2 regions of the Delftia sp. K82 genome follow, and region 1 is predicted to be linked to the other one. Evidence: riboswitches for the same ligand, from Rfam matches in the RefSeq annotation. Region 1 holds a riboswitch; the other holds the start of a gene.
The links. A riboswitch is a leader RNA that binds a small molecule or an ion and turns the genes downstream of it on or off. The one in region 1 is predicted to bind S-adenosylhomocysteine.
Positions count from the first base shown of each region.

Region 1 (3,342 bases):
CACGCCCAGCTCCTGGGCCACCAGGGCCGCCATGTCGATGTCATAGCCCTGCAGCTTCAGGTCGGTGCCCAGCGAGCCGAAGGGCGGGAAGTCCTGCGGAATCGCCACGCGCAGCACGCCGGCCTTCTGGATGTTGGCCAGCATGTCGGCATGGGCTGCGCCGCCCAGGCCGGCAGCGGCCAGGGTGGCGGCCGCCAGGGCGGTGCGGATGAATGCGCGGCGGGGTGTCAGGGGGGAAGTCATGCGAAAGCTCCTTCGGAAGGTGGGGTGAGGCGAAAGGAAAGCGGGTCAGGGTCGGGCGCAGAGGTATCGAGCGCCGTTGCGTCGGGCGCCGTCGCGTCGTCCGGTGTGTCGAGATCGATGCCGCTGCGCCTGGCGGCCGACAGCAGGTGGGCGCGCATGGCGCCCGCGGCACCCGGTGCATCGCCCGCGCAGACGGCCTGCACGATGGCGTCGTGCTCGCGCACCGGCTGGTCGTCGGCGCCGCTCCAGGCAAAGGGCAGGCGCAGGCTGTGGCTGATGGCCAGCTCCAGCTGGCGCGCCATGGCCACCAGGCCCGGGTTGCCCGACAGCTGGGCCAGCAGCAGGTGGAACTGCAGATCGGCGTCGGCGGCGGCCAGCAGGTCGCTGCGGTCCAGGGCGTGGGCCAGCTGGGACTGGGTCCATTGCAGCTGGCGCAGGCCGCTGTCGTCGGCGCGCACGGCCGCCAGCGCGGCCCAGCCCGGCTCCAGCACCAGGCGCAGCTCGATCAGCTGGCGCGGCGACAGCGTGCCCAGCGCCGGGGTGGCATAGGCGCGGTGCATGCGTGCACGGCCGCTGTGCGGGCCGTTGATGCGCACGCCCTTGCCCGGCTGGATCTCGACCAGGCCCAGGGCCTCCAGCATGGACAGCGCCTCGCGCAGCGAAGCGCGGCTGATGCCCAGCTGCCGGGCCAGCTCGCGCTGCGGCGGCAGCTGGCTGCCGCCGGGGTAGTGGCCGCTCAGGATGTGCTGCTGCAGCGTCTGGGCCATCGAGATCGGAATGCTTTGCATGGGCTGGCGCGGGTGGAGGGTTTTGGCCTGACTGGTCAGACCACGTACCCAGCAGATAGCGAATTGCGTGCCAGATGCAAAAAAAGGAGCGTTGTCCTCAGGCGCTGTAAAGAATCCGGGGCGATGGGGTATCGACAATCCGCCCCGAAGGCGGCGCCGGCGGCCCGCGCTGCCGCGCTTTGGTGCAGTGCCGCATGGCTTTGTGCAGGCCTGCCCCGAATGCGGGCGTAAAACCCGCACTGCAGGCCGCCGCCAGCCGCCGTAGAATCCCGGGCTTTGGCCCGAGGAGCGTTGCAGCGCGGCACCCGCCCATCCGTACACCGGATCGCGTGCCGCGTCAGGCTTGGGCCAGGTGCAGGTTCCCGGCCGGACCGCGCCCACGGTGCCAACGACGCTCACCTGTTGCCATGCCGTTTTTGCAGGTGAGCTTGATGTCGTCCTCTTTCACTCCCCCTCCCATGCGTCTGTCGGGCCTGGAGCCTGTCTCCATCGGCGAGGGCACGCTGTTCGTCAACGTGGGCGAGCGCACCAACGTCACGGGCTCCAAGGCCTTTGCGCGCATGATCCTCAACGAGCAGTACGAGGAAGCGCTGTCCGTGGCACGCCAGCAGGTGGAAAACGGCGCCCAGGTGATCGACGTGAACATGGACGAGGCCATGCTGGACAGCAAGGCCGCCATGGTGCGCTTCCTGAACCTTATCGCCTCCGAGCCCGACATCGCCAAGGTGCCGGTCATGGTGGACAGCTCCAAGTGGGAAGTCATCGAGGCCGGACTGCGCTGCCTGCAGGGCAAGGGCATCGTCAACTCCATCTCCATGAAGGAAGGCCTGGATGAATTCAAGCGCCAGGCCCGGCTGATCAGGCGCTACGGCGCGGCCGCCGTGGTCATGGCCTTCGACGAGAAGGGCCAGGCCGACACCTACCAGCGCAAGATCGAGATCTGCGAGCGCGCCTACCGCATCCTGGTGGACGAGGTGGGCTTCCCGCCCGAGGACATCGTCTTCGACCCCAACATCTTCGCCGTGGCCACCGGCATCGAGGAGCACGACAACTACGCCGTGGACTTCATCGAGGCCGTGCGCTGGATCAAGCGCAACCTGCCCGGCGCCAAGGTCTCGGGCGGCGTCTCCAACGTGAGCTTCAGCTTCCGCGGCAACGACCCTGTGCGCGAGGCCATCCACACCGTGTTCCTGTACCACGCCATCTCGGCGGGCATGGACATGGGCATCGTCAACGCCGGCATGGTCGGCGTCTATGACGACCTGGAGCCCCAGCTGCGCGAGCGCGTGGAAGACGTGGTGCTCAACCGCCGCCCTGACGCTGCCGAGCGCCTGCTGGAGATTGCCGACGCCGCCAAGGGCGCCGCCAAGGACGACAGCAAGAAGCTCGAATGGCGCGGCACGCCCGAGAACCCGAAGACCGTGGGCGAGCGCCTGTCGCACGCCCTGGTGCACGGCATCACCGACTTCATCGTCGCCGACACCGAAGAGGCCTACCAGCAGATCGTGGTGCAGGGCGGCGGCCGTCCGCTGCACGTGATCGAAGGTCCGCTCATGGACGGCATGAACGTCGTGGGCGACCTGTTCGGCGCCGGCAAGATGTTCCTGCCCCAGGTGGTCAAGTCGGCGCGCGTGATGAAGCAGGCCGTGGCCCACCTCGTGCCCTACATCGAAGAGGAAAAGCGCCAGCAGGAAGCGGCGGGCCTCGATGTGTCCAGCAAGGGCAAGATCGTCATCGCCACCGTCAAGGGCGATGTGCACGACATCGGCAAGAACATCGTCACCGTGGTCCTGCAGTGCAACAACTTCGAGGTCATCAACATGGGCGTGATGGTGCCCTGCCATGAGATCCTGGCCCGGGCCAAGGCCGAGGGCGCGGACATCATCGGCCTGTCGGGCCTGATCACGCCCAGCCTCGAAGAGATGCAATACGTCGCCGGCGAGATGCACAAGGACGACTACTTCCGCATCAAGAAGATTCCGCTGCTGATCGGCGGCGCCACCTGCTCGCGCGTGCACACCGCCGTCAAGATCGCGCCCAAGTACGAAGGCCCCGTGGTCTACGTGCCCGATGCCTCGCGCAGCGTCAGCGTGGCCCAGAGCCTGCTGGGCGAGAACAAGGGCAACTACCTGGCCGAGATCCAGGCCGACTACGACAAGGTCCGCACCCAGCACGCCAACAAGAAGAAGACACCGCTGTGGCCGCTGGCAAAGGCCCGCGCCAACGCCACGCCCGTGGACTTTTCCCAGGCTCCCGTGGCGCCGCGCGCCCTGGGCCGGCGCGTGTTCCGCAACTTCGACCTGGCCGAGAT
Region 1 covers NZ_MYFL01000004.1:333,703-337,044, forward strand. Annotated here, with positions in the region: gene KDK82_RS24880 (transporter substrate-binding domain-containing protein) at 1-243, opposite strand, end outside; gene KDK82_RS24885 (FadR/GntR family transcriptional regulator) at 240-1,031, opposite strand; S-adenosyl-L-homocysteine riboswitch at 1,309-1,435, shown strand; gene metH (methionine synthase) at 1,463-3,342, shown strand, end outside.

Region 2 (3,342 bases), on a different contig from region 1:
TGGGCCATGGACCATGGCCAGCAGGCCGGCCAGGGCACGGACACGCTGCCGGCCGCACCGGCCCGCTATGTGCCGCTGGCCGCACCCGTGCGCATGCGCGGCGTGCTGGTGCTGCAACTGCGTGCGCCGCAGCGCCTGGAGGTGCCCGAGGAGCAGCGCCTGCTGGAGGCCTGTGCCAGCCAGGTGGCGCTGGCGCTGGAGCGCCAGCACTTCGTGGCCGTGGCCCAGCAGACCCAGATCGCCATGGAGGGCGAGCGCATGCGCAACACCCTGCTGTCGGCCGTCTCGCACGACCTGCGCACCCCGCTGACCACCATCCTGGGCGCGGCCGAGGCCGCGCAGCGCCATGTGCCGCCGGGCGGCGCGGCCGACATGCTGGAGCAGGTCCGCATCCAGGCGCAGGCCATGCAGCGCCTGGTGGAGAACCTGCTGGACATGGCGCGCCTGCAGCAAGGCGGCGTGCACCTGCAGCGCGAATGGCTGCCGCTGGATGAAGTGGTGGGCAGCGCGCTGCGCCAGATGCGCGCGCGCCTGGGCCAGCATCCCGTGAGCACCGACGTGCCCGCCAGCCTGCCGCTGCTGCAGCTCGATGCCCTGCTCATGGAGCGCGTGCTGGTCAACCTGCTGGACAACGCCGCCAAGTACACGCCGGCCGGCACGCCGCTGGCCATCAGTGCGCGTGTGCAGGACGGCGAACTGCTGCTGTCCGTGCGCGATGGCGGGCCGGGCCTGCCATCTCACCTGCCGGTGGAGACGCTGTTCGAGCCCTTCACGCGCGGCACGGCCGAGTCCACCGTCTCGGGCATCGGCCTGGGCCTGGCGCTGGTGCGCAGCATCGTCGAGGCGCATGGCGGGCGCATCGAGGCTGCCGCCGCGCGGCCCGGCCCGGGCACCATCTTCACGCTGCGCTTTCCCGTGCCCGAGCAGCCTGCGCTGGATTAGAGTCCCGCCATGCACGAAAGCACCCCATGAGCACGCCCGCCAACCGCATCCTGATGATCGAGGACGACCCCGGCATCCGCCGCTTCGTGCGCCTGGTGCTGGAAGACGAAGGCTGGCAGGTCTTCGAGGCTGACAGCGCGCGCCGTGGCCTGATCGAGGCGGCGAGCCGCCAGCCCGACCTGGTCATCCTCGACCTGGGCCTGCCCGACGCCGATGGCAAGCAGGTCCTGACCGAGCTGCGCGGGTGGTCCTCCGTGCCAGTGCTCGTGCTCTCCGCGCGCGAGCGTGAGGACGAGAAGGTGGCCGCATTGGATGCCGGTGCCGACGACTACCTGGTCAAGCCCTTCGGCGTGCCCGAGCTGCTGGCCCGGCTGCGCGTTATGCTGCGCCGCCGCCAGCAGCTGGGCGCCGCCGGTGGGGCGGGCGGCACCGCCGCGTCCAGCAAGGTGCACTTCGGCCCGGTGCAAGTGGACCTGGCCACGCATGAGGTGCGGCGCGCGGGGCAGCCGGTGCACCTCACGCCCATCGAATTCCGCCTGCTGGCGGCGCTGATCGCCGCCCAGGGCCGTGTGATGACCCACCGCCAGCTGCTGCTGCAGGTCTGGGGCCCCGAGTACCTGAGCCGCGCCCACTACCTGCGCGTGCACATGGCCAATCTGCGCCAGAAGATCGAGGACGAGCCGGCCCAGCCGCGCCACCTGGTGACCGAGCTGCAGGTGGGCTACCGGCTTGTGGGGCTGGGCGGTGAGGCATCCCCGGGATCGGTATAATCGGCGCCTCTCCGAGGAGCGTTGCAGCGGCCCCCACACATCAGGCGTGGTCGCGAGGCTCGGAGTCATACCTGCAACGACGCTCGCCCACGCTTTCTGTGCGGTGAGCTTTTTTTCGTCTCCCGCAGAACGTGGTTTTTCATTCATCTTTTGGAGAAAACCATGAACGCTGCTGTTCGTCCCGTTTCCGCCGACACGGCCATCGCTGACATTTCCCTCGCTGCCTGGGGCCGCAAGGAAATCTTGATCGCCGAAACCGAAATGCCCGGCCTGATGGCCACGCGCGAGGAATTCGCCGCTGCCCAGCCCCTCAAGGGCGCGCGCATCACCGGCTCGCTGCACATGACCATCCAGACGGCCGTGCTGATCGAGACGCTCAAGGCCCTGGGCGCCGAAGTGCGCTGGGCGTCGTGCAACATCTTCTCGACGCAGGACCACGCTGCTGCCGCCATCGCGGAAACCGGCACGCCCGTGTTCGCCATCAAGGGTGAATCGCTGGCCGACTACTGGGACTACACCCACCGCATCTTTGAATTCGGCGCCGCCGGCACCGAAGGCGAAGGCCCCAACATGATCCTGGACGACGGCGGCGACGCCACCATGCTGCTGCACCTGGGCATGCGTGCCGAAAAGGATCTGTCCGTGCTGGACAACCCCGCCTCCGAAGAAGAGAAGATCGCCTTCGCCGCCATCCGCGCCAAGCTGGCCCAGGACCCCACCTGGTACACGCGCAAGAGCGCCCACATCATCGGCGTGACCGAAGAGACCACGACCGGCGTGCACCGCCTCAACGAGATGTCGGCCAAGGGCACGCTGAAGTTCCGTGCCATCAACGTCAACGACTCGGTCACCAAGAGCAAGTTCGACAACCTCTACGGCTGCCGCGAATCGCTGGTGGACGGCATCAAGCGCGCCACCGACGTGATGATCGCCGGCAAGGTTGCCGTGGTGGCCGGCTACGGCGACGTGGGCAAGGGCTGCGCCCAGGCGCTGCGCGCGCTGTCGGCCCAGGTCTGGGTCACCGAGATCGATCCCATCAACGCCCTGCAGGCGGCCATGGAAGGCTACAAGGTCGTGACCATGGAATGGGCCGCAGACAAGGCCGACATCTTCGTGACCACCACCGGCAACCGCGACATCATCCGCCACGAGCACATGGTGGCCATGAAGAACGAAGCCATCGTCTGCAACATCGGCCACTTCGACAACGAAATCGACGTCGCCTCCATCGAGCAGTACCAGTGGGAAGAGATCAAGCCCCAGGTGGACCACATCACCTTCCCTGACGGCAAGAAGATCATCCTGCTGGCCAAGGGCCGCCTGGTGAACCTGGGTTGCGCCACCGGCCACCCCAGCTTCGTGATGAGCGCCTCGTTCGCCAACCAGACCATCGCCCAGATCGAGCTGTTCACCAAGCCCGATGCCTACGAGGTCGGCAAGGTCTACGTGCTGCCCAAGATCCTGGACGAGAAGGTTGCCCGCCTGCACCTGAAGAAGGTCGGCGCCATGCTGACCGAGCTGACGGACGGCCAGGCTGCCTATATCGGTGTGAGCAAGCAGGGCCCCTACAAGCCCGAAACTTATCGCTACTAAGCACCCCCTGAGCGGCTTGCGCCGCTTCCCCCTCTCT
Region 2 covers NZ_MYFL01000002.1:210,689-214,030, reverse strand. Annotated here, with positions in the region: gene KDK82_RS16485 (sensor histidine kinase KdpD) at 1-942, shown strand, start outside; gene KDK82_RS16480 (response regulator) at 969-1,712, shown strand; S-adenosyl-L-homocysteine riboswitch at 1,720-1,804, shown strand; gene ahcY (adenosylhomocysteinase) at 1,875-3,305, shown strand.
Region 2: another riboswitch for S-adenosylhomocysteine. It lies ahead of ahcY (adenosylhomocysteinase); the one in region 1 lies ahead of metH (methionine synthase).